3 regions of the Parabacteroides johnsonii DSM 18315 genome follow, and region 3 is predicted to be linked to each of the others. Evidence: riboswitches for the same ligand, from Rfam matches in the RefSeq annotation. Region 3 holds a riboswitch; each other region holds the start of a gene.

Region 1 (10,281 bases), 1.4 Mb from region 3:
CAGAACTGCGGCTACTCGCAAGTCCGCATCAATGGTATGGAGGGGAAATATACACAGATATTGATCGATTCTCGTCCTATCTTTTCCGCACTGGCTGGTGTGTACGGACTGGAACAAATCCCGGCCAATATGATCGAGCGGGTCGAAGTGATACGGGGAGGAGGTTCTGCTTTGTTCGGTTCGTCGGCTATCGCCGGAACAATCAATATCATAACGAAAGAGCCCATCCGCAATTCCGGTTCCTTCGGACATACGATCTCCAACCTGGACGGCTCCGGTGCGTATGATAACAATACGACTCTTAATCTCTCGTGGGTATCTTCGGACAATAAAATGGGTGCTTACATATATGGGCAAAACCGTTATCGTTCGGCTTGGGATTCGAATGGAGACGGCTTTTCCGAGCTTCCAAAGCTGAAAAACCAGACGATCGGTTTCAACGGCTTTTATAAGACCGGCGCCTACTCCAAATTGAATATCGAATACCACCATATGGAAGAGTTTCGCCGGGGTGGCAGTGGGATGAAACTGCCGCCGCATATCGCCGAAGCCCCCGAACTCAACGGGATGGGTGAGGCCGGGCTTGTCGAACAGTTGCAACATTCGATCAATACGGGAAGCCTGAAGTTTAATGTCTTTACTCCGAACCAGAAACATAACCTCAGCCTCTACGCCTCCGGACAGCATATCCACCGCGACAGCTATTACAGCGCGTATGGCCGGACGACAGATTTCACAGGCGTGATGGGAGCGCAGTATCTCTATAGTTTTGACAAATGCCTCTTCATGCCTGCCGATCTGACGGGGGGTATCGAGTTTAGCCACGATGATCTGGACGATCGTGCCACCGATAGATTGAAATACCGGGATGCTGCACTAAAGGAAGATCCGACGGCTACCGGACAGCATTTGCAGGAACTGATCGAAAAATATACGCCGGCATCCTTGCACCAGATCATAAACGTGTGGAGCGCCTATGCACAGAACGAGTGGAAAAATGATAAATGGAGCTTCCTGATCGGTGGGCGTATCGATAAGAACAGCATCATGGGTAAGGCTATTTTCAGTCCTCGTGCCAATGTGCGCTATAACCCGACAGCCGACATCAATCTCCGGTTGAGCTATGCCGAAGGGTTCCGTGCCCCGCAGGCCTTTGACGAAGATTTGCATATCAGTAATGTCGGAGGCGCGCGCGTCTCGATCGTGCGGGACCCGAACCTGAAGGAAGAGCGTTCGCGGAGTGTGAATGGGTCTGTCGACTGGTATCATTATTTTGGAGACTTCCAGGTGAATATGTTGTTGGAAGGATTCTACACGAAACTGAGTGATCCGTTTGTCTTGTCGGCTCCTGTAGAATCGGAAAACGGTTCGCTGGTGCAGACTCGCAGCAACGGTTCGGGGGCTAAGGTGTACGGCTCTACACTGGAGGGAAAGATTGCCTGGCGGAATAAAGTACAGATACAGGCTGGTATAACGGTACAACGGAGTGTATATGACGAACCGGAGGAATGGAGCGCGGATAAAGAACATCTGACGGATACGGAGCGGCACAGCGATAAGATTTTGCGTACCCCGAACCTGTATGGTTATTTCACAGCATCCTATACACCGGTAAAATCGTTTACGATAGCGTTTAACGGTAATTATACCGGGCGGATGTATGTCCCTCATCTGATGTCCGAAGTGAACGGGACAGCGGATGTTCTGGTGAAGAGTCCGGATTTCTTTGAACTGGGAGCCAAGTTGAGCTATGATTTCAAGTTAACGGCAGCCATGACCTTGCAACTTAACTTAGGCATCCAGAACCTGTTCGATTCTTATCAAAACGATTTCGACAAAGGAGCAACTCGCGACTCCGGCTATATTTATGGCCCGGGAACTCCCCGCACCTACTACGCGGGAGCCAAGTTCAGTTTTTGACGGGATGAATGGTAGATGACAATTGTTTTGTATGACCATGTCATCCCGTAGGGGCAGGGCTCTGCTCTGCCCATTGAATCCGGACATTTTCATTGGGCGGAGTAGAACCCCGCCCCTACGGGGCACCATTGTTTTATTCCACCCCGTCTTTTTTCAAACTTTCGATCCAGGCGTCTATACGTACCGGAGTCTGGTCGTCTTCGTTCATTTCATCCAGGGCGAGACCGACGAATTTGCCATCGACGACAGCGGTCGAATCGTCGTAGGTGTAGCTGGAAGTATCCATGCTGCCGACGAATTTGCAGCCCGTGGCTTTCAGGTCGTTGTAGATTGTCCCGATTGCGTCGCAGAAAGTATCACTGAAAGAAGAAGAATCGCCGCAGCCGAACAGCCCGACCAGCTTCCCGGATAAATCCAGTTTCTTGATTTTTGGGAGGAAATCATACCAGTCGTCCTGAAGATCGCCCGCTCCCCAGGTGGAACTGCCCAGCAGCAACACTTCATAAGAAGCGAAATCGGCAGGTGATGCCTGGCCGACATTGTGAATATCCGCTGATTTGACGCCCAATTTTTCCGCAATCTGTTTCGCAACACTTTCGGTTGTCCCGTTCGACGAACCGTAAAAGATTCCTATAGTCTTCATTATTAATTTGTTTTTAATTGATAACGAGGACAAATATCCATCATTCCGCCTCGCCGTACAATACCTATAAAAATGTATTTTATAGGCTACCCGTACCTGTTTGAGGGGATTTCTGGCTTTTTCCCTATCTTTGCCGCCAATTAAGCAGTATCTGGAAAATCATGAAGTTTTCCGCCATGAATGCATGCTTCGCCTAAAGAATTAAATCTCTTATTAATATAATAACTAAGCAAAAAAATGAAACGTATAGTTTTTTTGGATTATGTACGCGTGTTCGCATGCTTCCTTGTCATGGTCGTCCACGCCAGTGAAAATTTTTACGGAGCCCCCGGTTCGACGGACATGGTGGGACCACAAGCCTTTCTGGCAAATGAGGCAGACCGGCTATGGGTGTCTATGTACGACGGGTTTTCGCGTATGGCTGTACCGTTGTTTATAATAGTCTCCGCTTTTCTTCTTGCACCGATGAAGGAAGGGCTGACCATGTGGCAATTCTACCGTCGGCGTAGCATCCGCATCCTGCCGCCGTTTTTCATATTCATGATACTCTACAGTACCTTGCCGATGTTGTGGGGGCAGATTGATGGAGCGACCTCGATTAAAGACCTGTCGCGGATATTTCTGAACTTCCCGACGCTGGCCGGGCACTTATGGTTCATGTTTCCTTTAATCAGCATTTATCTGTTCATCCCTATTGTCTCGCCCTGGTTGAGCAAGGCAACGGCCAAAGAAGAACGTTTCTTTATCGGACTGTTCCTACTGTCGACCTGTATGCCTTACCTGAACCGTTGGTTCGGGGAAGTGTGGGGACAGTGCTTTTGGAACGAATATCATATGTTGTGGTATTTTTCCGGTTACTTAGGCTATCTCGTGCTTGCACATTATATACATGTCCATCTGACCTGGAATCGCTCCAAACGTTTCATTGTCGGAACCGCTTTGATGCTTGTTGGTGCGGCTTTGACCATCTATTCGTTCTATGTTCAGGCCATACCCGGAGAGATTCTTCCCACGCCCGTACTGGAAATAGGGTGGGCTTTCTGTACCATCAATTGTGTGCTTCTCACGGCAGGTACGTTCTTGATGTTCAGTTGTATTGAACTTTCCGAAACTCCACGCTTCGTGCTGGAACTCTCTAAACTCAGCTATGGGATGTATCTGATGCATATCTTTTGGCTCGGCCTGTGGGTGACAGTGTTTAAGTCCGCCTTACCGTTGCCGACTGTTGCTGCCATCCCTGTTATTGCGACATGCACGTTTATTTGCTGCTTCGTGACAACCAAGGTTATTTCGCTCATACCGGGCGGCAAATGGATCGTCGGGTAGGATATATTCGTTTGTTATTTCCGATTTTCACTTTGTAAGGGATAAAAAAATCGTTATCCCTTCATTTATTCTAAAATCAGCGACAGCAATTATGTAATCAGTGACAGTGATTATATAATTGCTGTCGCTGATTTTGTAATCACTGTCACTGATTACAGAATATTTCGTGTGTCCGTTCCGAATTTTTGCAGTCGAAATAGAGTTTATAAGAAAAAAAGTTTACATTTGCCACCGAATCGGTTCTGTATTTCCCGTTCGGGAATATGGATTAAAAGGGAATCGGGTGTAAATCCCGGACAGTCCCGCTGCTGTGAAGCTCCGTTTTAACATCCTGGAACTACTTTCGCCACTGGCTTGTTATAATAAGTCGGGAAGGCTTCAGGATGGGAGTCAGTCAGAAGACCTGCCGTTCATTATAAGGTTCATATCCTCGTGGGTTAGGCTATGGATGCGAAACATAAATACAATAAATATGATAAGAAAAGTTCTGATTGCAAATCGGGGCGAGATAGCTGTGAGGGTTATGCGCTCCTGTCGCGAAATGGGGATACGGTCGGTGGCTGTTTTTTCGGAAGCAGACCGGACGGCACGTCACGTCCTTTATGCCGACGAAACGGCCCTGATAGGACCGGCAGCATCAAAAGATAGTTACCTGGATATCGAAAAGATCATCTGGGTAGCCAAACAGCACAAGGTGGATGCAATCCATCCCGGATATGGTTTCTTGTCCGAGAATGCGGATTTTGCCCGTCGGTGTAAAGAAGAAGGAATCATCTTTATCGGCCCGTCAGCTGAAACGATGGAGGCGATGGGAGATAAAATATCCGCCCGCAAGCGGATGATAGCTGCTGGTGTACCGGTCGTCCCTGGCACGCAGCAGCCTTTGCAGGATGTCGGAGAAGCACGCCGGATCTGCCGAGAGATTGGCTTTCCGGTCATGCTGAAAGCCTCGATGGGAGGCGGTGGAAAAGGGATGCGCCTGATTCATTGCGAAGAAGAAGTGGAAGAAGCTTACAATGCCGCTCGCTCAGAGTCGCTCTCTTCTTTTGGCGACGATACGGTTTATCTGGAGAAGTTTGTGGAGGGACCACATCATATCGAATTCCAGATTTTAGGCGACAATCACGGGAATGTGATCCATCTCTGCGAACGCGAATGTTCTGTGCAACGCCGTAACCAGAAGATTGTCGAGGAAAGTCCGTCGCCGTTCATCACGCCAGATCTACGGCAGGAGATGGGCGAGAAGGCGGTAGCGGCTGCCAAGGCTGTCGACTATTCCGGTGCCGGGACAATCGAATTCCTGGTCGATAAACACCGTAATTTTTATTTCCTCGAAATGAATACCCGTTTGCAGGTGGAGCATCCGATCACTGAGGAAGTGCTGGGGCTCGACTTGGTAAAGGAGCAGCTCCGTATTGCCGACAATGAACCGTTGCACATTCGGCAGGAAGATATCTCTCAGCGCGGACATGCCATCGAATGCCGGATTTGTGCCGAAGATACCGCCAACAATTTCATGCCGTCACCCGGCGTCATCCGCCAGCTGACCGAACCGAACGGGATCGGGGTGCGGATCGATAGTTATGTCTATGAAGGCTATGAGATTCCGGTCTATTACGATCCGATGATCGGCAAACTGATCGTTTGGGCTACCAGCCGCGAGTATGCGATCGAACGAATGAGGCGTGTCTTACACGAATACAAGATTACCGGGCTGAAAACGAATATTAGCTATCTCAGGCGGATCATGGATATACCTGATTTTGTGCATGGAACCTATGATACGTCGTTTATAGGAAAACATGGCGAGGAACTGCAACATCCGGTCAACCCCGGAGACGAACATGAATCGGAAAATATCGCCATGATCGCCGCTTATATGGATTACCTGATGAATCTGGAGGAAAACGTATCGGGCTCTTCGGCGGATAACCGCCCGATCAGCCGTTGGCGAGAGTTTGGGTTACAGAAAGGTGTGTTAAGGATTTGAAAAATTGTTTATAATGGAGATACATATTGGAAATCGGGTGGCAGATGTGTCGCTACTTGGAAAGGAAGGGAACAAGGTTCGGCTCGACATAGACGGGCAATCCTATGAGGCGGATATCGTAATGGCCGAGAACGGCGCTTGTTCGATCTTGCACAACGGTCATTCTTATAATGCTGAGCTGATCCGTTCGGAGGGGGGAAAGAATTATCAGGTCAATACGCTTTTCTCCTCTTATTCGGTCGACATAATTGATTCGCAGACCAAATATCTGCGTATGCGCAAAAGTAGCGAAGAGAAGCAGGGCGACAAGGTTGTATCGCCGATGCCTGGAAAGGTCATGAAGATTCCGGTGAGCGAAGGGGATCTCTTGTCTGCCGGGGATATTGTGGCGGTACTCGAAGCCATGAAGATGCAGAGCAATTATAAGGTCAGCTCGGATTGCCGGGTTCGTGAAATCCTGGTGAAGGAGGGAGATACGGTGAACGCGAATCAGGTGTTGATGACATTGGAAGTAATTAATCAGGAAGAAAATGCAGAAAGAAAAGATATATAAGAAGTTTGAAGAACTGGACAAGGCGGCTGCTCTGGGTGGCGGCGCAGTCCGTATCGATAAGCAGCATGAGACGGGGCGTATGACAGCTCGAGAACGTATCGACATGCTGCTGGATAAAGGTACGTTTGTGGAATTGGATAAGTTCGTGACGCATCGGTGCACGAACTTTGGTATGGAGAAAAACAAGATTCCGGGGGACGGCATCGTTTCCGGATATGGTAAGATAGAAGGCCGTCAGGTCTTTGTCTATGCCTATGATTTTACAGCCTACGGAGGAACGCTGAGTTCGACTAATGCCGCCAAGATTGTGAAGGTCCAGACACTGGCTCTAAAGAACGGTGCACCGGTGATTGCCCTGAACGATTCGGGAGGTGCGCGCATCCAGGAAGGGGTCGGCAGTCTGGCTGGTTATGCATCGATCTTCTATCAAAATACGATGGCTTCCGGGGTGGTACCCCAGATTTCGGCTATCCTCGGTCCTTGTGCCGGCGGAGCTTGCTACTCGCCGGCATTGACCGATTTCATCTTTATGGTGAAAGAGAAGAGCCATATGTTCATAACCGGACCGGATGTCGTGAAAGCTGTTACGCACGAGACGGTGGAGAAAGAGGAATTGGGTGGTGCCTATGTGCATAGCAGCAAGAGCGGTGTGACGCATTTCATGTGCGATACGGAGGAGGAGACGCTGATGAGCATCCGCGAGCTGCTGAGTTTCTTGCCATCGAACAATATGGAGGATACGCCGTCTGTAGCGTGTTCCGACGATGTCCGCCGTGAAGTGGAAGCGTTGCAGGAGGTGATTCCCGATGATCCGAACGTCCCCTATGACATGAAGGACGTGATCGAACCGGTGGTCGACAACCATTATTTCTTCGAGGTGATGCCTCATTTCGCCAAGAATGTGGTGGTCGGCTTTGCCCGTCTGGGAGGCCAGTCGGTCGGGATAGTGGCGAATCAGCCGGCTTTCCTGGCAGGTGTGTTGGATATCGATGCATCGGACAAGGCAGCCCGTTTCATCCGTTTTTGTGATTGCTTCAATATCCCGCTCGTGACATTCGAGGATGTACCCGGCTTTTTACCCGGTTGCCAGCAGGAGCATGACGGAATTATCCGTCATGGAGCGAAGATCGTTTACGCTTATGCCGAGGCGACGGTTCCCAAGATTACGTTGATTACGCGCAAGGCATATGGCGGTGCTTATATCGTGATGTCGAGCAAGCCGACCGGTGCCGATATTAACTTGGCTTACCCGATGGCGGAAATCGCTGTGATGGGAGCCGAGGGAGCTGTCAATATCCTGTACCGGAAAGCGGACGGAGAGGAAAAGGCGCAAGCTATAGAGGCATACAACGAACAGTTCTCGAATCCTTACCGGGCAGCCGAACTAGGATTTATCGACGAGATCATCATGCCTCGTCAGACACGTTACAAATTGATACAGGCACTTGAAATGGCGAAAAATAAAAGCCAGAGCAATCCGCCCAAGAAGCATGGCAATATGCCTTTGTAAATCAAGGATGTCGATTTGAATAGTATAAATAACTAACATGGTGAACAAAAGGATCATTCGACAGAATCAATGGAATTGATTAGCGGAAGGCTTGCTTGGGAAGGTAGGCCTTCTTACTTTTGTACCCGCATTTAATAGAGAAAAGACAAAAAGAATGGAAAAAGAGATTTTGACTGACCGGGAGGTTTTGTTATTACGGAGAAAACTGGACTTATTGCTCCGTACGGGAAAATTGCTGATGGAGAGTGCGGCGGATACGAACCGCATCGAACGGAACATGAAGCGTGTGGCAGCTTTCATGGGGATTCCGGAAGAAAAGCTTCATCTGGATATCAGATGGACGATGATCATGGTGAATGTGAGTGATGAGACGCATTCCTTTTCCAAGTTTCAGAAGTGTGAGAAGCATGGCATCAATATGACGACCATTACGGAGGTCAGCCGTTTGTCGTGGAAGGCTATCGAACAGGACTATTCGTTGGACCGGTATGAGGAAGAGCTTGAGCGGATTGCGCGTAAACCTCGTAACTATATGCCTTATCTGGTGGCGATCGGTGCCGGGTTTGCCTGTGGTGGTTTCTGTAAGTTGTTCGGCTGTGACTGGATTGCATTTTTGTTTGCTTCTATTTGTGCATTTGTCGGATTCCGTGTCAGGGCGCGTTGTATTGAGTTCGGGATTAACGTGTATATGAGTATTGCGATTGCGGCGTTTGTAGCGACCTGTCTGGCGTACGCTTCTTCTTTTTCGGGGCTGTCGTCCACACCTTATCAGCCGTTGCTGGCTTGTGCCTTGTTTATCGTGCCAGGTGTGCCGTTGATCAATTTTGTGGATGACATGATCGATAATCACCTGCTTGTCGGGATTACGCGGGCAGCCAATACAATGATGATGGTCGGGGCAATGACGTTCGGGATAGCTTTTGCCATGCGGGTGCTGGTGATGAATGATATAGAGATCGACCATAAGTTCAGCGAGTTGAGCATGGTGCCGCATGATCCTTATTATATTTATGCCATCGCGGCGGCTATCGCGGCTATGGGGTTTTCGATGATCTTCAATATCCAGCGACGTCTGCTGTGGGTCGTGGCTTTAGGGGGGATCATTGCGGTGTGTACTCGTAATTTTGTGAACTTCGAGTTGGGATATGGTCCGGTGATCGGCTCGTTTATGGGGAGTTTTGTCGTGAGTCTGATTGCGGTAAAGGCGGTCCATTGGTTCGATGTTCCGAACCATGTGCTGACGATCCCGTCTGTCATCCCGATGATTCCGGGGGTACTGATGTATCGTTCGTTGTTCGCCTTTATCAACCTGCATGGGGTGATTGGCGAGGTGACCAATGCTTTTGCCAACGGGATCAATTCGGCTTTGATTATCCTGTGTATTTCTTTAGGTGTTGCCGTTCCGAATATCTTTGCCCGACGTTACATAGCTAAAGATCGTCAGCGTTATCTTGAAGAAGAACTTGAAAAACGCCGGCAGCGTGGCAAGTTCATTGAATGGTGAAGAATTTTATGAATTATGATTTTTTATCACTCATAAATCATAATTCAGTTCCAGGCAGATTGCCTTATTGGCTTTTAGGGAAGCTTTGACGTCGATCAGGCGTTGATTGCTGCTGCCACGAAAGAGGAGGCTTTCATCACGTAGAGATTGTTTGAATTTGCCGTCTACCAGGACGTCGATGTATTTGAGTAGTTCGGCCTGTTTCGGATTGTTCAGGAGGCGCTCGAAAGTATAGCCGGTATAACACCAGATGGTTTTCCGGCTTTTTTCTTTGATCGCCTGTGCCAGTTTAGTGAAACCTTCCGGCTGGAACATGGGATCGCCGCCGCTGAAGGTCACATTGGCAAAGTCATCTGCTAAGACCTTTTCCAGGATTTCTTCTGTCGGTACTTGTTTCCCTTTTCTTATATCCCACGATTCAGGATTATGACAACCCGGACAGGCGTTCGGACAACCTGCCGCATAGATCGCGGTCCGGAATCCCGGACCGTCGACTGTTGTATCTTCTATGATATCAATGATGGAAAGCACGTTGTGAATTAAAAATTAATAATTAATAATGAAAGATTAGGCTTCATTTTTCACTATGAACAACCCGGTCGTTCAGTTCTGACAGTTTCGCCTTGTTCCAGCGGTCTGTCGTACCGACCAGATAGCCGGTGATGCGCTGGAGTTTGTCGAGATGGGCGCTGCCGCATTTCGGGCATTTTTCCAAATGGGTTTCCGCATTTTCGTAGCCGCAATCGAGACAACGGTTGCGATTGTGGTTGACGGAGCCGTAACCGATGTTATAACGGTCCATCATATCGACAACTTGCATGATTACTTCCGGGTT
Region 2 (10,281 bases), 1.5 Mb from region 3:
TTGAAGGTCACGATCACTTCCTGGCCGAAACGTTTCATATTCTCGACATGCTTGTCCAGGTTCTCGAAACCGTTTTTCAGCCCTTCTATATTCTGTTCTTTGATCTTGTCTTCCGGTACGCCTCCATGCAGCTTCAAACTCTGGGCCGTTGCCACGATAACCGTCAGTTTCGGTGTCAATCCGGCTTTGCGGCATTTGATGTCGAAAAACTTTTCAGCTCCTAAGTCGGCACCGAAGCCGGCCTCCGTAATGACATAATCACCATACGTCAGCGCCATTTTGGTCGCCAGGACAGAGTTGCAGCCATGTGCGATGTTGGCGAACGGACCTCCGTGTACGAATGCGGCCGTGTTCTCGGTTGTCTGTACCAAGTTAGGCAGGAGGGCGTCTTTCAGCAATACCGTGATCGCTCCGGCCACTCCAAGGTCGTTTACGGTGAAAGGCTTGTCATCGTTCGTATATCCTAACAAGATATTGCCGACGCGACGTTTCAGGTCCTCGATGTCCGTTGCCAGACAGAGAATCGCCATGATTTCCGAAGCGGGCGTGATGTCGAAACCAGTCTCTGTCGGTACGCCGTTGGCCGATCCTCCCAGGCCGGAAACGATGTTACGCAAACTGCGATCGTTCACATCCAGCACACGTTTCCATTTGATTTCTTTCAGCCCCTCGCAGGTATTACGCGTCTGGTAGATGTAGTTGTCCAGCAATGCCGTGATCATGTTGTGGGCGGAAGTAACCGCATGGAAATCCCCCGTAAAATGCAGGTTGATGTTTTCCATCGGCAACACCTGCGAGTATCCGCCTCCGGCAGCTCCGCCTTTCATACCGAAGCACGGGCCCAGTGATGGTTCGCGCAAAGCGACGACCGCCTTTTTACCGATCTTGTTCAATCCCAAAGCCAGCCCGATCGAAACGGTCGTCTTGCCGATACCCGCTTTCGTAGGAGTGATGGCTGTAACCAGGATAAGGTTGTGTTGTTTGATCTTCTCTTCATCGATCAGATGGAGAGGTATTTTGGCGATGTATCTGCCGTAATTCTGAACTTCTTCGCGCGGGATGCCTAATCCGGTCGCGATTTCTTTTATCTTGCGCAGAGAGACCTCTCTTGCAATTTCTATGTCCGATTTCATGTCTTATGTAAGTTTAAGTGGAAAACAAAAGTAAATATATTTTTATATAATAACAAAATGAAAGCTCGGGTGGTTTACAGGTGGTAATTCTCTCCCGATAAAAGTGTTAAATTGATAAATGTTGGTCTTTTTGACTTTTGAATATGCAATATGTAATATGTATTTGTTGTTTTGTTGATATTTTGTAAACCAGAGTTGGCAAAATATATACATTTAGCTATCTATTCTCTTAAAGAATTATAAAATAGACCTTCTTGTATGGAAGTAGTAGGGGTGGGTTTGATAATTTGTTTACTTTTGCATCGTGATGATGATAAAATGAAATCAAAAATCAGTTTTAATGTGATAAAAAGAAAGTGTTAGAATCTTTAAACCAATTTAGAGGAGATATGAATTATGTCAACAGCAAGATTTAGTTTAGCAGTAATTGCATCCAAAGTATTTGAAACAGAAACTTGGTTAAAAATGGTATCAGAGTGTTTCGGGGCCCGTTCGATATCCAAGCAGGTTTGCTCGGACAGCCAGGAAACAAAATGGGAACTTGCGCTCAAGCAGCAGCAGAAGGAGGCCCATTCGCTATGCCATCATGCAATTCATAAACTGATCCCGATGGCAGGTGCATACCAGCAGTCCATGTTGGAGGCTGTATCCCAGGCCAGTTCGATATACGCTCCGGACGAGGCGGAGGCTATTTGCCATGCCGGGAATAAGGTGCTGGATGAGATCTCGAATCATATTTCCGCTATCTTGTATAACGCCCGTAAGACGCGTGAAGCCAACCGCAAGGCCAACAAAATGGAAGATTCGCATATGAAAGCAGTCATATATCATAATTCGGTCCTGCCTTATATCGAGATGCTTCGTTTCCATATAGACAGCCTGAATGCGATAATAGCATAGTTTAGATAGATATACTATTGGATGATCATCAGGGAAAAGTATGGGAATATTTTTCCCTGAATTTGTTTCCGGTCGGAAGTATAGAACTCTTTCCCGGTCCCGACATTCTCAAAATAGTGGAAGTTCGCTTCCGGATGCAACTGGATGCAGGTATGGACAGCCTCCACGCATTGGGACAGCTTCATGATGACGATCACATAGCCGGCCTTGATTTTTTCCGACAATTCTTCCGCTGTCAGCGTTCCGGGTATGACGATGATCTGTTCTTCCTGTTTGACGATATGCAAGCCGGCTAAGGCTCCTGCCGCAATGAAGGCTGGGATTCCGGCGGTTCGTTCTACTTCGATGCGGTTCTCCCTGAATTTGTCGTATATATATTGTATGGAAGAGTAGAACCCGGCATCGCCTTCCGCCACAATGACCACCTTTTTCCCTTCGTCCCAAGCGGATGCTGCCTCTTCATACAAGGCATCGTAGACTTTCCAGGCTTCGGTGCGGTTTTTACTCATCGGAAGCGTGAAGAGCCGGATCGCGGATTCGCCGATTCCCAATTCTTCAATAATACGGGCCGCACGGGAGAGGAGTTGCCCGTTTTTGTTCATGGTGGCGGGACAATAGATGATCTCGGCCTGTCGGAGCTTTTTCAAGCCTTTCAGGGTGATCAGTTCGGGGTCTCCCGGACCGAGCGATACGAAGCAGATGGGGTACGACATATGCGTTTGATTTATTTGATGTGCAAAAGTGAGGAGAATTGAGGAACTTTCCAAATCGGCATTCCACAATTGTGGGGATAATTTCTACATATCCTGTTCCACAATCTTTTTTAGTTTCATTCTGTCTCAAAGTATGAAACTAAAGTTTCTGCCGCATGAAACTAAAGTTTCCCCGGATGAAACAAAAGTTTCAACCTGATGGAACTCTTGAAACTTTTAAAAGCAGTGAAGAATGTTTCAGAAGGAGAATACCGTTTTATGTTCTTTGGCATATAATTTGTATTTAATGGGGCGATTAGAAAAAGGTAAATAGATTGTTTAAAATTTTAGGTTATGAAGAAGTTAGTATTGATGATGGTTATGGTGGTTTCGTGTGTCTGTATGTCTCAAAACGGTTATGCGCAGGCAGGGCAGGACGAGAATATGGATATCGATATGTTGAGTATGAAAAATTTCTATGCGGTCGATATCGTCGATGTGGATCTTGCCACACAGGAAGCGATTTACAACGCTTATGAAAATTGCCTGATCAAAGAGGTGTACAAGTCGAATGGTGGCGGCAGCCCTATCCAGTATAAGGTCTCTCTCGAGACGACTGATCAGCGGAATCTGGTTGTCGCTTTCGACGAAAGCGGCCATGTGCTGAAAGTCATGCCGGAAGACGAATATCTGGCGGCTCGTAAGAAAAACTGATTTGTCTGCCACTTTTCTCTTGAAAGAAAAGTAATATTATTATATTTGCCCTTTGAAACAGGTTTCCCTGTCCTCCTTACAGGACAGGGATGAAAAGGGAACCGGGTGGGAATCCCGGACAGACCACGCTGCTGTGAAACTTCGGTAACATACCGGCAATACTCAATGCCACTGATCGGGGGATCGGGAAGGTGTCCGGGGATGGAAGTAAGTCAGAAGACCTGCCGTTTCGGTTTAGAAGAGTCTCGTCCTCGTGGGGTGGACAACGCTCGCCTGGTTATAATAAAATAATATTGAATATGAAAAAATGCCTGGCAGGGTGCTGCCTGCTTATGTCGTTGTGTGTCGCATCCTCGTGTACGACCAAAAACAATCAACGGACCGACAAGGTGGAAACGACGGAAAAAAGCGCGTTTTCCGGTGTCCATATTGTACCGGAGTATGCCCGTGGTTTCGAATTATCCTATCGGGACGGGTATGTCTTGCTGGATATCCAGGACCCGCAGAATGAGGAAAGTACGACTTTCCATTATGCGCTTGTCAGGAGAGGAACGAAACCGGCCGGCATCCCCGAATCGTATACTGTGATCGAGACACCCATCAGAAGTGTTATCTGTATGACATCTTTGCAGTTGTCCAATTTTATCAAGATGGGCGAACTGGACAAGGTCGTAGGGGTGACCAGTACCCGGCATCTGTTCAATAGAGAGATGAACGAACGTCTCAAGAGCGGGAAGACCGCCAAAATCGGTATAGAAGGGAATTTCGACAACGAGGTGATCATGAGTATGAACCCCGACCTGATCCTTGTTTCGCCTTTTAAACGGGGCGGATATGAGACCTTGAAGGATGTCGGTATCCCATTGATCCCGCATTTAGGCTATAAGGAGATGACGCCGTTGGGACAGGCGGAATGGGTGAAGTTCGTCGGTCTGTTGGTGGGACAGGAGCAAAAGGCAAACGAGACATTCGACGCCATCGCGGCCCGTTACAATGAATTGAAGGAGCTGACGGCGGAAGGAAAAGTGAAGAAACGTCCGGTCGTGTTGAGCGGCGAGATGCGGGGCGGTAACTGGTATGCCGTAGGAGGGGAGAGCTTTCTCGCCCAGCTTTTCAAGGACGCCGGTGCCGACTATTTCCTCAAAGACGATAAACGTTCGGGAGGTGTGACGCTCGATTTCGAAACTGTCTACAACCAGGGTGACGAAGCCGATTACTGGCGCATTGTGAACAGCTATCCGGGTACGTTCAGCTATGAGGCATTGAAGGAGCAGGACCCGCGTTATGCCGATTTCCGTGCCTTCAAAGAGAAAGGGATCATCTATTGCAACATGAAAGATACGCCTTTTTACGAAAGTATGCCGACCGAGCCGGAAGTCGTACTGGCCGACCTGCTGCATATATTCCATCCGGACTTGCTGCCCGATCATACGCCTGTTTATTATGCCCGACTCAAATAAGCTGCACGAATGAGACATTCCACTACTTTTCTTATGTTGCTCATCGTAGCGTCTATCCTGGTCCTGATGTTCCTGAATTTGGTGTTAGGATCGGTGTCTATCCCGTTGAAGTCTGTCTGGAACATTATTTGCGGACTTGGAGACGAGCCGGTGACTTGGCAGAATATCGTCTGGAAATCACGTCTTCCGCAGGCATTGACTGCTTTGGTGGCGGGAGCGGGCTTGGCGATAAGCGGCTTGCAGATGCAGACTGTTTTCCGGAATCCGCTGGCGGGGCCTTCCGTGTTGGGGATCAGTTCCGGTGCGAGTATGGGCGTGGCCTTCGTGGTGTTGTTGAGCGGTAGCCTCGGAGGAGTTGCGCTTAGCAAATTAGGGTTTATGGGAGAAATTGCGCTTTCGATTGCGGCTGTGATCGGTTCGCTGTCGGTGATGGCGTTGATCGTATATGTGTCGCAGAAGGTGAAAGGGAACGTGACGCTACTGATCATCGGTGTGATGATCGGCTACGTGGCGAATGCGGTGATCGGCGTGCTAAAGTTCTTCAGCGTGGAGGAGGATATTCGCGCCTATGTGATCTGGGGGTTAGGCAGCTTCTCACGTGTTTCCGGCAACCAGATGATGCTGTTTGTTGCGATCATGGCGATTCTGATCCCTTTGTCGTTCCTGTTGATCAAGACGTTGAACCTGATGCTGCTTGGCGACGGCTATGCCCGTAACTTGGGATTGAACATCAAGCGGGCACGTCTTTTGGTGATCACCTCGGCAGGAGTGCTGACGGCGATCGTGACGGCCTATTGCGGACCGGTCATCTTTCTTGGCCTGGCCGTTCCGCACCTGTGCCGGGCCATTTTTCAAACCTCCGACCACCGGGTCCTGATGCCTGCCGTCTTGTTTGCCGGTGCCGCATTGGCGCTCGCCTGTAACCTGATTGCCCGGATGCCCGGCTTCGAAGGGGCTTTGCCGGTCAACTCGGTGACTGCCTTGGTCGGTGCTCCTGTAGTGGCCTCCGTACTATTCCGCAAACGTAAGAACGAACTGAACGAATGATGAAACAAGATACGATCCATATACATGATCTCTCTATCGGTTACCGGACAAAGAACGATACTAAGTTGGTGGCAAGCCATATACAAGCCCGGATTTATAGCGGAGAATTAACCTGCCTGTTAGGGGAGAACGGAGTCGGGAAGTCGACGCTCTTACGCACGTTGTCGGCTTTCCAGCCGAAGTTGGGAGGTGAGATCGCCGTCTTGGGACGTGATGTGGATAGCTATTCGGACAAGGAACTGAGCACGACGATCGGTGTGGTCTTGACGGAGAAATGTGATATCCGGAATATGTCTGTGCGGGAGTTGGTCGAGATGGGACGCAGTCCCTACACCGGTTTTTGGGGGCGGTTGGGCAAGGAGGACAAGCAAGTCGTAGAAAAATCGATCGCTCTGGTACGGATCGAGAACCTGGCCTCCCGCATGGTGCATACCCTCTCGGACGGAGAACGGCAGAAGGTCATGATCGCCAAGGCGCTGGCTCAGGAAACACCTGTTATCTTTCTGGACGAGCCGACCGCTTTCCTCGATTTTCCGAGCAAGGTGGAGATCATGCAATTGCTCCACCATCTGACACGAAGCACGAATAAGACGATTTTCCTCTCCACACACGACCTCGAACTGGCGCTCCAGATCGCCGACAAGATTTGGCTGATGGACCGGACGAACGGGATTACGACCGGTACGCCCGAAGACCTTGCCCTGAGTGGCCATTTGAGCGGTTTCTTCGCCCGCAAGGGGATCGTGTTCGACACGGAGACCGGCTTGTTCCGTATTGATAACCAGTATTCGAGAGAGATACGTCTGACCGGTCACGGACAGAAGTATGCGATGGTCCGTAAGGCGCTCCAGCGGAACGGCATACGTGCCGGTAGGCATGTGGAGTCGCCTGTATGGATCGAGACGGGTGAGCTGTCTGCCGGTTCTGCATTCCTGATCCACCAGTCCGATGGATGTACGCTGTCTGCTGATACGATAGAATCCCTTTTGCAACAGCTTTCCATCTGACAAAAAAGCCTAAAAGGAAAAACTTTTCCCGCCTCATTTGTTATTTCTATCAAAGAACAGTAGAGTCTTCGGAGAAGCAATTGATCTCTTATACCTTCCGGAACTCGGATAAAATTAAACGATATGAGAAAGTATTTCCTTTATGCTTGCCTGTTGTTCGCAGGTGTGTTTACCGCTTGCGATAACGATGATTCGGACGGGATTGATCCGTCGATCCCTTTCTACCAGAATTTGGGTGTCGAATATAATGTTACGCAGAATCATACCCATATAGGCGCAAATTTCAATAAGTATAACAGTGAAGGAGCCAATCTGCGCCTGCCGGCCAAAGGTATTCTCTTTAACGGGAAAGCACCTGACTTTTTGGGGATGGGAACCTATATGTATATGCTGTCCGAGTCCGGGCTGGACCCGGTCACGTTCACCTTTACCCGTTGGAAGGACCAGGTTTATACAAACAAGGCCTCTATCGACGATGTCGATCCGATCGCGCTTCCCGAATCTCTGACGTCTATTAAAGGTAATGGCACGACCGTTATCACTTGGGTAGGAAAGCCGGTCGGAAAGGATGAATATGTCCAGGCACATCTGACCTACAATGGTGGTGTTTATGATATCAACAATACGCAGGAAGGTGCGACCTTTATCACGCTGAACTTTACGAATCCGACCTCTGCCGCCAAAGGAACTTTGTTCCTGAGCCGCGTCAGGAAACTCCCTTTGCAGGAGAGCAACGGCAATGCAGGAGGAAAGATCGATGTCTCTTATGTGCAGAACAAGGATGTTACATTTGAATAATCACGATTGAAAGGCTATTTCCCCGCTTTCCGAAATCAGTAGGACAGACAGTTTCCCATCGGGGAACAGGGGTGCACAGTGCTCCTGGCATTTCTGCAACAGAAGAGGGAAGAAGCTTTGCTGTTCGGTCTCACTGAACAGTTCCCATAGTTCCCTGGCCAGTGTCAGGGAATCTATTGTTTGTACGGATTCCGGTTTGCAGCCTGCCTTTCCGGCCAGTTCTTTCAGAAAGGTTTTGTTCATGACGACTTTCTTGCTGTGCGTGTCCAGTGCTCCTTCTGCCAGTTTGACGGCTTTGCCGATCATGATTCCCATGATGACTTCGGCGAATTGCAGTTCGGCAGCTATTTTCAGTGTTTCTCCGATAAAGTTCCCGTAGTGTACGAACATCTGTGGAGGAAGTTCTTCCGACAACTGTTCCGACAGGTAGCCTTTCAGGAAACGCTCGCTTTTCGCCCCTGAGTTGATGACGAGGCGGGAGCATCCTATTGCTTTCGCAACTTCGGCTTCTTTCCTGATCGAGGCAATAAAGGCATCGTTCGAGAAAGGGTGTACGATTCCGGATGTCCCGATGATCGAGATTCCGCCGACAATTCCCAACTTCGGGTTGAATGTCCGGGCAGCCAACTCTTTCCCTCCCGGAACGGAGATCGTAACGACCACCTCCTTTATCTTGCCCGACAGGCCGTTTTCTTCCAGTACTGTTGTCAGTTCTTCGGTAATCAGGCGGCGGGGAGTGGCGTTGATGGCTGGTCCGCCTATTTCGAGGCCGAGACCGGGAAGCGTTACCGTACCGACCCCTTCACCGCCGCGAAACAGGATAACGGGGACGGGGGATTGTCCTGCCTGCAACTCGATACGGGCGATGACGGAACAGCCGTTTGTCACGTCCGGATCGTCGCCGGAGTCCTTTATAACTGTGCACAGGGCGGCGTTTTCCACCCATTCGGTAGCGGTGACAGGGAGTGTGATCTTTTCTCCGGAAGGGAGCGTGATGCAACTTGTGGTTTGTACCGTTTGGCTCAGTAGAGCGACTAAGGCGGCTTTGGCGGCAGCCGTAGCACATGCGCCGGTCGTGAAACCGTTCCGGAGCGGGAAGAAACCGGGAGCGAGGCGTTCGATGGCTTTACGAAGTCCTTCCAGGCCTTGCACGAAGGTGAAACTGTCGGGCAGGGGAGGGCGTTGTATGACATAGACGGGAATGCCGCAGGCTTGTGCTGCTTCGACCTTTTCCTTGAAATATCCGCTTTCCCCGCTTTCCTTTGTCAGTATAGCATCCGGATGAAGCCGGTCCAGCAGCTTCTTCTCGTCTTCTCCTTCATGGAAAAAAATGATCCGTTCTTTCGGGAATCTGTTGGATTCGGCCAGCGAAAGCGACTCTTTCCGGTTCAGAATACGGAACCAGCAGGGTGTCTGCTCCCAGTAAGGGCGCAGTTTCGCAATGGTTTTGACGCCTGTCAGGGCCAACAGGTTGCAGATCCCGTCCGCACGCAGGCGGTCGATGGCGGCGGCATAATCCGTGCACCATATCAACCGCTTGTCATGTGCGGGATATTGCCTTTCCAACCGGACGACAGGAATCCGGAGGCGGGAGGAAACCTTTGCAAGTGTCCGGTGCAACTGGATGGCGAAAGGGTGAGCGGCATCGACCAGTAACGAGATTTCTTTCTCGCGGCAGAATCGTGCCATATCTTCTTCATCCATACCACCGGTGAGGCGGATGGCATGGACGGTTTCTATCGCCTGTTCGTTACCAACCGTCGAGTAGTAGTAAGGTTTACCTGCGCTTTCAACGACTTGTACGGCCTTTCGTCCTTCGGTTGTTCCTCCTAAGATCAGTATCATGATGTGCGTCTCGCTAATGGCGGAAAAGATGTTTGAACTCGTCTGCATAAAGACGTGAAAGTCCCTCCCTGTTGTCTATGGCATCGCCGACGACTAACAAGGTTGTCAACGTCAGGTTGTTTTCTTTTACGATCCGTTCCAGATCTTTCAATTCGCCCCGGTAGATGCGTTCGTCTTTCCAAGTCAACTTGTAGCAGGCGGCTACCGGTGTCGTCGGCGGGTAATGTTCCAGAAGCTCTTTCTGAACTTGTCCGGCAATACCGGCGCTCAGGAAGATGCACATCGTGCTTTGGCTGGCGGCCAGTTTATGCAGCTGCTCTTTCTCCGGCATGGGGGTACGTCCTTCGCCACGCGTAAGGATGATGGTCTGCACCTTTTCTGGAATGGTGAACTGGGAGCGGAGAGCTGCTGCTGCAGCCTGGAACGAGGAGATCCCCGGTGTGATATGGTAGCTCATGCCGTAACGGTCGAAGAAGGCCATCTGTTCCTGTATCGCCCCGTAGATGCAGGGGTCGCCTGTGTGCAAGCGTACGACGAATTTCCCTTTGTCATAAAACTCTTTCATAAGGGCGAATTGTTCTTCCAGGTTCATGTCGGCGGAGCTGCGAACTGTTGCCTCTTTTTTAGCGCATAGGGTGAGCTCTTTGGGTACGAGGCTTCCGGCATAGAGGATCAGGTCCGCATT
Region 3 (10,281 bases):
CCAGTTCGAAGCCTTCCGCTCCGCTATAGTAGGGATCGGGGACATGGTCATACAGCTTGTTCCGGGAATACTCCGTCATCTGATGTATCTTTTCCACGGATTCCAAATCCGGGGCTTTTCGTTTAAGATCGTCTATGTTACGATGGTCCATGCCGATGATCAGGTCGAAGTCGAAAAAATCTTCCGTACATACCGGACGGGAGATCGAATCCAACTTATATCCCCTGCGGGCTGCATGCGAACGCATACGCGGGTCAGCCTTTTCTCCTGCGTGATACCCAATGATACCGGCAGAATCGACTTTGATCCGGTCATCCAGTCCTGCATCATGAACCAACTTCTTCATCACTGCCTCAGCCGATGGTGACCGGCAAATATTTCCGAGGCACACAAACAATATTTTATATTTTTCCTTCTTATCCATACTTTCTTTCATTCTTTAATTCTTTCATTCTCTAATTCTCCACATCATAATGCACGATCAATTGCTTGAACGGCAAGTAGCGTTGCATTTCGGTATGTACCGATTCCAGTATCTCGCGTACCGGAGCGATCGCGGCGGCAATCTCTATCTTTAAAACAATTTTCCGGATATGAAGGGTTTGTACACGCGTTATCGGCGGAGTAACCGGGCCAAGCACACGTTCACCCAAACGACGACGCAAGTTTTCGGCATATAAAACCGATAGTTCCTGCAAAACAGAATCATTCCGACTGCGCAAGACAATCACGATCAAACGGTAGTAAGGCGGATAACGAAACATACTCCGCTCGCCCAATTGAAGACGCACCATCTCCTTATAAGCGAAACGTTCCACCATCCGGATCAGAGGATGATCGGGAGCGGAGGTCTGCAAGACAACTGTCCCCCGCTTATCCCGCCTTCCGGCACGGCCGCTCACCTGTACCATCAACTGGAAGGCACGTTCGTGAGCTCGAAAATCCGGGAAGTTCATCAGACTGTCGGCATTCAGGATACCGACCACACTAACATTCCCGAAATCCAGCCCTTTCGACAACATCTGGGTTCCGATCAATATCTGTGTCTTACCTTTCTCAAAGTCTGCGATGATCCGCTCATAAGCCGTACGGGTACGGGCAGTATCGAAATCCAGACGCTCGACTTTGGCAGAAGGGAAAAGAGTAGCTATCTCCTCCTCCACCATCTCGGTCCCGAACCCCATCGTACGAAGTTCCGGGCTCTGGCATTCCGGACACTGGTGAGGCAACTGGATTTTATATCCGCAATAGTGGCAAACCAACTCGTTACGAAACTTATGGTAGGTCAGGCTGACATCGCAATTGACACAATGGGGAACCCAACCGCAATCCTTGCACTCAATCACCGGAGCGAATCCCCGGCGGTTCTGGAACAGGATCGCTTGTTCTCCCTTCCCTAACGCCTCGCTCAACTTTTCTACCAAGACCGGCGAAAAGAGCGTGTCTTTCATGATCTTCTTACGCCTCAACTCCTTGATATCGACCGTCAGTATTTCCGGCATCAGCCGGTCGCCATAACGGGTAGTCAGCTCCACCAAACCATATTTGCCGGTAGTGGCATTAAAATAGGAATCGATGGAAGGGGTGGCAGAGCCCAACAATGTTTTCGCCCCATGCATAGCGGCCAGTACCAACGCTGCATTACGGGCATGATAACGCGGTGCCGGGTCCTGCTGCTTGTAAGTGTTCTCATGTTCCTCGTCTATAATAATCAAACCTAAATCCTTGAACGGCAAAAACAAGGAAGAGCGGACGCCTAATACCAGCATCGGCTCGCCCGTATGCAACAGCCGGTTCCAGACTTCCACCCGTTCGTTATCAGAGAACTTGGAATGATAGACCAACAACTTATCACCAAACAACTTGGCAAGCCGTTCTGTGATCTGGGTCGTGATGGCGATTTCAGGCAGCATATACAAAACCTGGCGTCCCATCTTCAACACCTCGTCGATCAGCCGCATATAGACTTCCGTCTTTCCACTGGAAGTAACGCCATGCAACAGGCAGACTTCTTTCTCCCGGAAGACATCATGTATCTCCCCGTAAGCCTTCTCCTGCGCCGCACTTAAAGGGGTAAGGGGTTGCAAACGGCAAACCGGAACCTGCAACCTTCCTACCTCCTTCTCATAACTTTCCAGCACACCTCGCTTCAGCACACCATCCAATATGGCCGGAGAACAACCGCTGCTCTCCAACAATTCCTTCTTCGACAATTCGCGTACCAGTGCCGGATTAAGCGCATGGCTGAGTTCCAAGAAACAGATCAGCAAGTGTTCCTGCTTCTTCGCCCGTTTGAAGTCCGCAAACACAGCCTGTAATTTTTCTTCCTCCTTATACGCCTCGGCAAGACGGATAAAGGTCTGCATCTTCGGCACAAAGCCCCGTTTCAGCTCCTCACTCACCTCAACTGCCCCCTTAGCCATCAGGGAGGCGACCACAGGCACGACATTCCGTAGTCCGGTTTTCTTTTCCAGTTCGGAAACCGTCAGTTTCAAGACGCCGGAAAAAGCATCCAGCACAGCTTGTTCATTCGGCCGCAGAGGGCCGTCGGCTTCGAACTCTTCATTATAGGTTACAGCCGTTTCACTCTCCAATTTCAGGCCGGAAGGCAAAGCCGCCTTATAGACATCTCCTAATTTACACAAATAATAGGAGGCGATCCATTTCCAGAAACGAAGTTGCGGACGACGGAGCACAGGCGTAGCGTCCAGCAAGGCGTAAATCTCCTTCGTCTCGTACTGGCTATCGGGCACACGCTCGTGCACATCCATGACGATAGCCGTATAATAGCGCTTCTTTCCAAAATGGACGATCACCCGGCAACCGGGTATTACCGTCTGTTCCAGATCGGGCGGTATGCTATAAGTATAGCTGTTCTCCAACGGAAGCGGGAGTATAACGTCTGCGTACTTCATTCTTATCCTTCTTTATACGAACCCATGTTCATAGCGATGCCAAAAGTAACAAAAAAGGCCGGACTGCTAAAGCCCGGCCTCTGTTTATCTGATCGCAAATCTTCTTTATTCCCTTTTTAAAACAGGATAGCAGCCGTAATCGACCAGCCTCGGTTCTTACCGTTTAATTCAAACTTTGATGCGCTATAATCATCCGTCAAGCCGAGGGCATAATTGAAACCGACCTGTAAATGTTTGATCAGTTCCACACCGGCACCCAAGTTCAAACCGGCATTGAAACTCTTTGCCTTCAACTGGTCTCCGACCGATCCCGGAATATCCCAGAACTTATCGCCGCCCACCCGGAAACCGACATACGGACCGGCTGACAGATACCCTTTGACAATAGGCAAACCGAATTTCCATTTCAGGTTAACCGGAACGTCTATATAGTCATTCTTAATATCTTTCTCGCTCTTCACGCCTATCCCTTTTTGCGAATACAGGATAGCCGCATCAAAACCGACTCCCATTACCGGGGCCATCACCTCCACCATCGGACCGATATTAAATCCGGTCACATTATCCTTTCCGACAATCTCTTTGTTGAAATGGACAGAGGATATATTCAAACCGCCTTTTATACCGAACTTAATCTGGGATTTCGCAGGTACGGCAATCAACGCCATCACAGCCAACAATATAAGCCCAACAATCTTCTTCATACTTTTTCTTTAATTAGTTAATACGAATTACAAATAAACGCACTTTTCCAATAATAAACAAATATCACCGCCTAAGTGTTGCTTCCCCCCGTAAAAGGAAAGCATGAATCGGAGGCGGAGCTCATCCCGCACACAGATTCATGCCTCTTTTCCTAATTATTATGGCAAAATAATTAAAAACAAGTAAACAGACTACGGGAAACGGGAATTAAGAAAGACAAAAGCCTACGGCTTCACTGTTCTCTTCCGGCCTTTCCTCGAAGCCGTCGAAAAATATGCGTTGCAGGTCTTCTGACTTACTTCCGGTATGAGCGCCTTCCCGACTCGCGTCAGTGGCATAAAAGAATTGCCCAATCCGTTTTGAAGCTTACAGCAGCGGGACTGTCCGGGATTTACACCCGATTCCCTTTTAATCCTTTTCCGCAGATGGCGAAGCAGGAACAATGCATGGGACAAATATAGCGATATTTTCCATATATTTCTCATATATTGTCCATCTTCTTACAGAAAAATACAGACGCGACAAGCATCCTTTCGGTTCCTGCTGCCAGTGCCACAAATATTACACTCCTGTGGCACAACTGTGCCATGCTGAGGAAACGGTTGTGCCATGCAAGGGAAACGGCTGTGCCATGCCGAGGAAACGAGTGTGCCATGCCGAGGGAACGAATGTTCCACCGGTAGAATTCTTCTTACTCCTTACGGTAGGCTTCGACAGCTGCTTGAACGGAGCCGTACATCAACAGCAGATGGCGGGATTGGTTATAGGGAAGGCTCAATTCTTCAGCGACCATGCGAGTTCCACGGTCGATAAGTTTCTGATTGGTGAGCTGCATATTGACCATCCGGTTTCCTTTAACCCTCCCCAATCGGATCATAACGGAAGTGGAAATCATATTCAGGATCATTTTCTGTCCCGTTCCGGATTTCATACGGGAACTGCCGGTGACGAACTCCGGTCCGACAATCATTTCGATTGAGACATCAGCCTCCATCGCCATCGGTGAATCAGGATTACTGGAAATGGAGGCGGTCAGAATGCCCTGTTCACGCGCTTTGCGAAGGGCACCGATCACATAGGGAGTCGTCCCGGAAGCAGCAATGCCGATCACGGTATCCTTCGTATTGACCTGATACTCCAACAATTCCTGCCAGCCTCGTTCCTCATCGTCTTCGGCATTCTCCACCGGATTCCGGAGGGCGGTATCGCCACCGGCTATCAAGCCGATAATCAGTGTGGGAGGCATCCCGAACGTCGGGGGGATTTCGGAAGCATCCAAAACCCCTAACCGTCCGCTGGTTCCGGCTCCCAGATAAAAGATTCGTCCGCCTTGCTGCATACGGGGAACGATCTGCAAAACCAATTCTTCTATTTTGGGTATGGTCCTTCGGACAGCCAACGCCACTTTCTGATCTTCCGTATTGATATCTTCGAGCAGCTCCCGGACGGACTTCCGTTCCAGGTCGTTATAGAGAGAATCCTGTTCTGTTATCTTGATGAATGACATAGCTTATTACAATTTGCAAGTGCAAAGCTACTAAAAATATCACATTCACCTGTTAGTGAATTTCAGGCAAACGGGCTTGCTTACCCGGATATCTTTTTCCGTATCTCTCAACAAGCCGCTTTGTTTGTCTATTTCGTAAACCTGCACAACATTACTGTCCCGACAGGCGCAAAGCAGAAACTTGCCGTTGGGAGTGATGACAAAATTACGCGGATGAACACCGGTCAGCTGATAGCCAACCTTTGTCAGTTGCCCGTTTGCCGGATCGATAGAGAAAATCGCGATACCATCACCTTTCAGACGGTTGGAAGCATACAGGAAACGGCCATCCGGTGTGATGTGTATATCGGCACTGCCGGAGGCATGCAACGTGTCGGCTTCTACAGACTGGACCGGAGTCAGATTGCCTTTGTCGTACTGCATGAAAACGACGCGGCCGGAAAGCTCGCCGATCAGGTAAGCCCATTTGCCGTTCGGATGGAAAACTGCATGACGCGGACCTTCTCCTGCCGGCAAACTGAAAGATGCAGGCGTTCCTTCCCGCAAGCCCAAGCCCTTATCGGAAGCGATGATATCATATTTATAAATCCGGTCTGTCCCCAAGTCATTGGCATAAAGGTAGGCTTCATCCGGCGAAGCATACACGCAATGCAAATGTGGAACCGCCTGGCGTTCAGAACCCGGTGTTCCTCCTTCATACGCATATACTTTAGCCGGTTGCAGAGTGCCATCGGCCGAGATCGGGAAGACACTGATACTTCCGCCGTTGTAATTGGCTGTGACAGCCATCCGGCGCTTACTGTCCACCCAGATATAGCAAGGAGCACTCCCGTCCGTCTTCTGCTCGTTCAGCAAAGAAAGTGTCCCGGTATGTTTGTCAAACGAATAGGCGCATACTTTTGCATCCGGAACAGCGGTTTCACTTACCGAATAAACAAACTTGCCATCCTGGCTCACTGCCAGATAAGAAGGGTCCTGGATACCCGACAGGCTCTTCACCGGCCCAGCCATCCCTTTCTCCACATCGAACCGATACAGGTGTATGCCTGGGTCCGTAGCATCCGCATACGACCCGACAAACAAAAACAATTCACTCTCCTTTTGCATACACGATGTCACTGCCATAATTAACAACCCTGCTAAAAAATACTTTAATTTCGACATACCTATTTATAATTAACCGGAAAACGCATTTACTTCCCGCATTTACCTTTCAGCCATTCAATACGCTCCGACTGCTGTTCCGGATATGTCCAATGACCGGTTTCGAGGTAAAGATGCAAATCCTTCGCTCCCGGAATAACATTGTAGGCCGAATACATGGAAGTCGGCGGACAGGTCACATCATTATATCCCCAGCTATACCAGCCCGGAGCGTTCACACGGCGGGCAAAATTCACGACATCGAAGTAAGCAAGCGTTTCCACTTCGTTTGCCACCGGCTGTGCATTCCGGTAATAATGCGGCCAGCCTCCTGCACGTTTGTGCAGATAACCGGCATAATCACACAAAGCCGGATAGAAAGCGGCAAGGAACTTAATACGCGGGTCCAGGCCGGCCGTGACAATAGACAAGGCCCCTCCCTGGCTTCCACCGGTCACACCAACCGTATTCCCATCAAACTCTGGCAAAGAATAGAGGAAGTCCACAGCCCGCACACAACCGAGATAGACTCGCTTATAGTAATGTGTATCACGATTATTTTTGTTTATTGCATTATATCCGTTCAATGCCCCGGCAGCCAGATTGTTATATACTTCTTGTGGCATCGTTACAGGAATACCATGTATTCCAATCTCCAATGTAATGATATTTTCTCCTAAATTGAATCCGTTGTAAGGACGTATGCCGGCTCCAGGAACTTGAAGGATTGCCGGATATTTACCGGGTTTCTTCGGAACAATCAGAATACCATACATACGGGAACCGGGACGTTCATTCTGAAAACTGACATGGTAAACATTCTGTGTAGAAGTACATCTTTCCGGTAGCAACGTCATCTTGGGATCAAGCGGTTGCTTACGGGCTTCGGCGATCGCACCGGTCCAGAAAGCATCAAAATCTTTCGGATCAGCTGTTGTCGGCTGAATCTTCGTTTCATCCACGCCCACCGTGGCCATCCCTTCATACTTCCGGCCGTCCACTTTGGCCGTCACTTTACAACGCAGGAACCCGGGTTCATTCATCTTCGCTTTCAGTGTCGTTTTTCCATCTGCCAAACGAATGTCTTTCTTTACAACCGTCGGAAAATATTCCGGCCCCAGTTCATAGTCGACAACTACATCTTTCAATAAATTCTCATTCTTGAAAACCTGTACCGTAAACTTCACTTCCTCCTTCGCCTTGCACTTCCAATCAATACGGTCAGGCGAAACCACCACATTGATCAACTTCTGAGCCGGTTGTGCTAACACCAATGCACAATTTCCCAACATTCCCAGAAGCAAACACAATAAGAATAAAGATTTTTTCATGATAAAAACTGAATTAGATAATTTATTATTTATAAAACACTGTGATATCTGATCAGACCTTGAACCGGACTTTGAGCAATCGTACCTAACCGAAACCCGAACTCACAAGCTATCTCTTTCAATAGATCCTGATAATACCAAGCAATGGAACCTATCAGATGGACAGGATGGTCCAGGCAACCATACTGCATGACATTGCGGGCAAAGAATGCTCGAAAACTATTACTCACCAGATCATGTATGGACGGTTCTTCTATATGCCGAAGCAAAAAAGGAGATAAACTTGCCAGAAAACGATTCGGGAAAGGCTGCTTATAGACCTTTTCCATAATGACAGCCGGTGTCAACCCGAACTCCGCAAAGAAAGCCTTTTGCAAGGCTACTGGCAACTGGTTTTTCAACACATCCCCGACCAGCAATTTTCCAAGTACGGCACCACTCCCCTCATCTCCCAAGATAAAGCCTAACGGAGAGATGTTCTTGATAATATCCTTTCCGTCATACAGGCAGGAATTGGAACCAGTCCCTAAAATACAGGCTATGCCTGGACTGTTGCCACAAAGGGCACGGGCTGCCGCCAGCAAGTCGCTACCTACCTCCACCGGGACCGGCAGATAATGCGTAATGGACCGGCGTAAAATCTCATTCTTTTCCGGAAACGCACATCCGGCACCATAAAAGTAAACGGCCTCGATAGAGTCATACTTCTTTATCTTGGGAACCAGGTTATCCCTTATTTCAGCCGAAATATCTTCTTCCGTCTGAAAAAAAGGATTAATCCCCCGTGTCTTGATCCGGTCTATTTCCTGATTGCCGGACACAATACTCCAATCCGTTTTCGTAGAGCCGCCATCCGCTATTAAAAACATCATGATTTATAATTTATGATTTACTTCTTCTTTCCAAATTCAGGGTCGATCTTCAGGCAGGCTGTGACAAGCAGTGTTATCAGGCAACATCCCATCACCCACCAGAAAAAATTCTCGTAGCCCATCTGTTCCTGCAACCAACCGGCAGCCATTCCGGGTAACATCAGGCCTAAAGCCATAAAAGCCGTACAGATCGCATAATGTGCCGTTTTGTGTTCTCCATCGGAATAATAAATCAAATACAACATATAGGCTGTAAAACCGAAGCCATACCCGAACTGTTCGACAAATACACAAATGTTGACGATCCATAAATTATCAGGCAACGCACTACTCAGATAGATAAAGACAGCGTCAGGCAAGGAAATCGCCAATGCCATAGGCCAAATCCATTTCTTCAATCCTCCCGCCGAAGCGGCGATACCTCCCAATATTCCGCCCAATGTCAACCCAATAGTACCGATTGTCCCATACACAAGGCCGATTTCAGCCGTAGAAAGCCCCAAACCTCCCACTTCGCGGGGATCAACCAGGAAAGGGGTTACCAATTTTGCCAACTGGGCTTCCGGAAAACGGTACAACAACATGAACAGGATCGCGACAAAAGCTTGTTTCTTTTTGAAAAAGGAAACGAAAGTTGCAAAAAACTCTTTTACGATTGTGGAGGGAGTCACCGTCACTGAAGGTTTATCCCCTTCCGGGAGAGAAAGTATATACCGGTGATACAAGAACAAGCCTAAAAACAGTCCCCCTAAAATAAAGAATGTGATAGACCAGGCAAGCGGAATATTCCCCGTATTATTTTCCAAAAACCCGGCAAACATCACCAAGACACCCTGCCCGGCAATAATCGCAATCCGGTAAAAGGTACTCCGGATACCGACAAAGAAGGCCTGTTCATGCGAATCGAGGGCCAGCATATAAAAGCCGTCCGCCGCAATATCATGCGTGGCGGAACTAAAAGCCAATAACCAGAAAACCGCCAATGAAGCTTGAAAAAAGAATGTAGTCGGGATCGTAAACGCAACTCCGGCAAGTCCAGCCCCGATCAACAACTGCATAGTGACCACCCACCAGCGTTTGGTTTTCAGCAAATCCACAAAAGGACTCCAAAAAGGTTTGATCACCCAAGGCAGATTCAGCCAACTCGTATAAAGGGCGATATCGGTATTCGAAACTCCCAGACGCTTATACATCAGGACAGACACGATCATCACCGCAACATAAGGTATCCCCTGCGCAAAATACAGAGAAGGGACCCAAAACCAGGGAGACCGTACAGATGGTTGATCAGATAAAGGCTTACGTGAGATCATACTTCTTCTCTTATTTTCCGGATGATTTCATTCTTCTCTTCCTCAGTGATACTTACCTCCTTCCAGACCTTTTCCAAGTCTGCAAATGTCACTTTCTTAAAGTCCTTTTCCAAAGGGACAACAAACAAACCAGCCATCTCGACTGTTGCCGGACTGATCAGGATATTAGCGTCTCCTTCAGCATAATAGCAAGAAGGACGCAATTCCCGCCGGGGGAAGATACAAGTAATCCAAATATCATCCTCCCTCCAAACCAACAAATTCATCATCGGCTCGTAATCATCCGGTTTAACCGGCATCCTATCGTATAACAACTCGAAAACGGCCGCAGCCTCCCCCTTATCTCTCGACACCAGAATAAAACAGACCGGAAGGTGATCGACAGAAGCATAGAAACCAGTCCGTTCACTTTCCCAAACGATTCCTTTCGAGAAGTTCAGCCAATTTCTCACAACCGGAAATTCCTCTTTCTTCCCAGCCTGGAAATGCATATGA

The links. Region 3 has a riboswitch for cobalamin ahead of NQ564_RS11850 (porin family protein). Riboswitches for the same ligand answer to the same signal wherever they lie in the genome.
Region 1: linked by a shared signal. The riboswitch ahead of accC (acetyl-CoA carboxylase biotin carboxylase subunit) and the one ahead of NQ564_RS11850 (porin family protein) in region 3 are both predicted to bind cobalamin.
Region 2: linked by a shared signal. The riboswitch ahead of NQ564_RS05765 (ABC transporter substrate-binding protein) and the one ahead of NQ564_RS11850 (porin family protein) in region 3 are both predicted to bind cobalamin.

The regions. Positions count from the first base shown of each region.
Region 1 covers NZ_CP102285.1:4,232,724-4,243,004, forward strand. Annotated here, with positions in the region: gene NQ564_RS17295 (TonB-dependent receptor) at 1-1,920, shown strand, start outside; gene NQ564_RS17300 (flavodoxin) at 2,054-2,563, opposite strand; gene NQ564_RS17305 (acyltransferase) at 2,801-3,889, shown strand; cobalamin riboswitch at 4,110-4,314, shown strand; gene accC (acetyl-CoA carboxylase biotin carboxylase subunit) at 4,362-5,879, shown strand; gene NQ564_RS17315 (biotin/lipoyl-containing protein) at 5,893-6,432, shown strand; gene NQ564_RS17320 (acyl-CoA carboxylase subunit beta) at 6,410-7,942, shown strand; gene NQ564_RS17325 (threonine/serine exporter family protein) at 8,097-9,446, shown strand; gene nrdG (anaerobic ribonucleoside-triphosphate reductase activating protein) at 9,477-9,977, opposite strand; gene NQ564_RS17335 (anaerobic ribonucleoside triphosphate reductase) at 10,021-10,281, opposite strand, start outside.
Region 2 covers NZ_CP102285.1:1,398,700-1,408,980, forward strand. Annotated here, with positions in the region: gene NQ564_RS05745 (formate--tetrahydrofolate ligase) at 1-1,133, opposite strand, end outside; gene NQ564_RS05750 (glutamine synthetase) at 1,599-2,033, shown strand; gene NQ564_RS05755 (precorrin-2 C(20)-methyltransferase) at 2,048-2,746, opposite strand; gene NQ564_RS05760 (hypothetical protein) at 3,080-3,439, shown strand; cobalamin riboswitch at 3,481-3,682, shown strand; gene NQ564_RS05765 (ABC transporter substrate-binding protein) at 3,739-4,899, shown strand; gene NQ564_RS05770 (FecCD family ABC transporter permease) at 4,909-5,946, shown strand; gene NQ564_RS05775 (ABC transporter ATP-binding protein) at 5,946-6,953, shown strand; gene NQ564_RS05780 (hypothetical protein) at 7,077-7,751, shown strand; gene cbiD (cobalt-precorrin-5B (C(1))-methyltransferase CbiD) at 7,752-9,596, opposite strand; gene cobM (precorrin-4 C(11)-methyltransferase) at 9,610-10,281, opposite strand, start outside.
Region 3 covers NZ_CP102285.1:2,869,663-2,879,943, forward strand. Annotated here, with positions in the region: gene NQ564_RS11840 (low molecular weight protein-tyrosine-phosphatase) at 1-436, opposite strand, end outside; gene priA (replication restart helicase PriA) at 456-2,915, opposite strand; gene NQ564_RS11850 (porin family protein) at 3,032-3,619, opposite strand; cobalamin riboswitch at 3,884-4,080, opposite strand; gene murQ (N-acetylmuramic acid 6-phosphate etherase) at 4,312-5,127, opposite strand; gene NQ564_RS11860 (lactonase family protein) at 5,173-6,291, opposite strand; gene NQ564_RS11865 (acetylxylan esterase) at 6,321-7,601, opposite strand; gene NQ564_RS11870 (hypothetical protein) at 7,631-8,470, opposite strand; gene NQ564_RS11875 (MFS transporter) at 8,491-9,786, opposite strand; gene NQ564_RS11880 (DUF4922 domain-containing protein) at 9,783-10,281, opposite strand, start outside.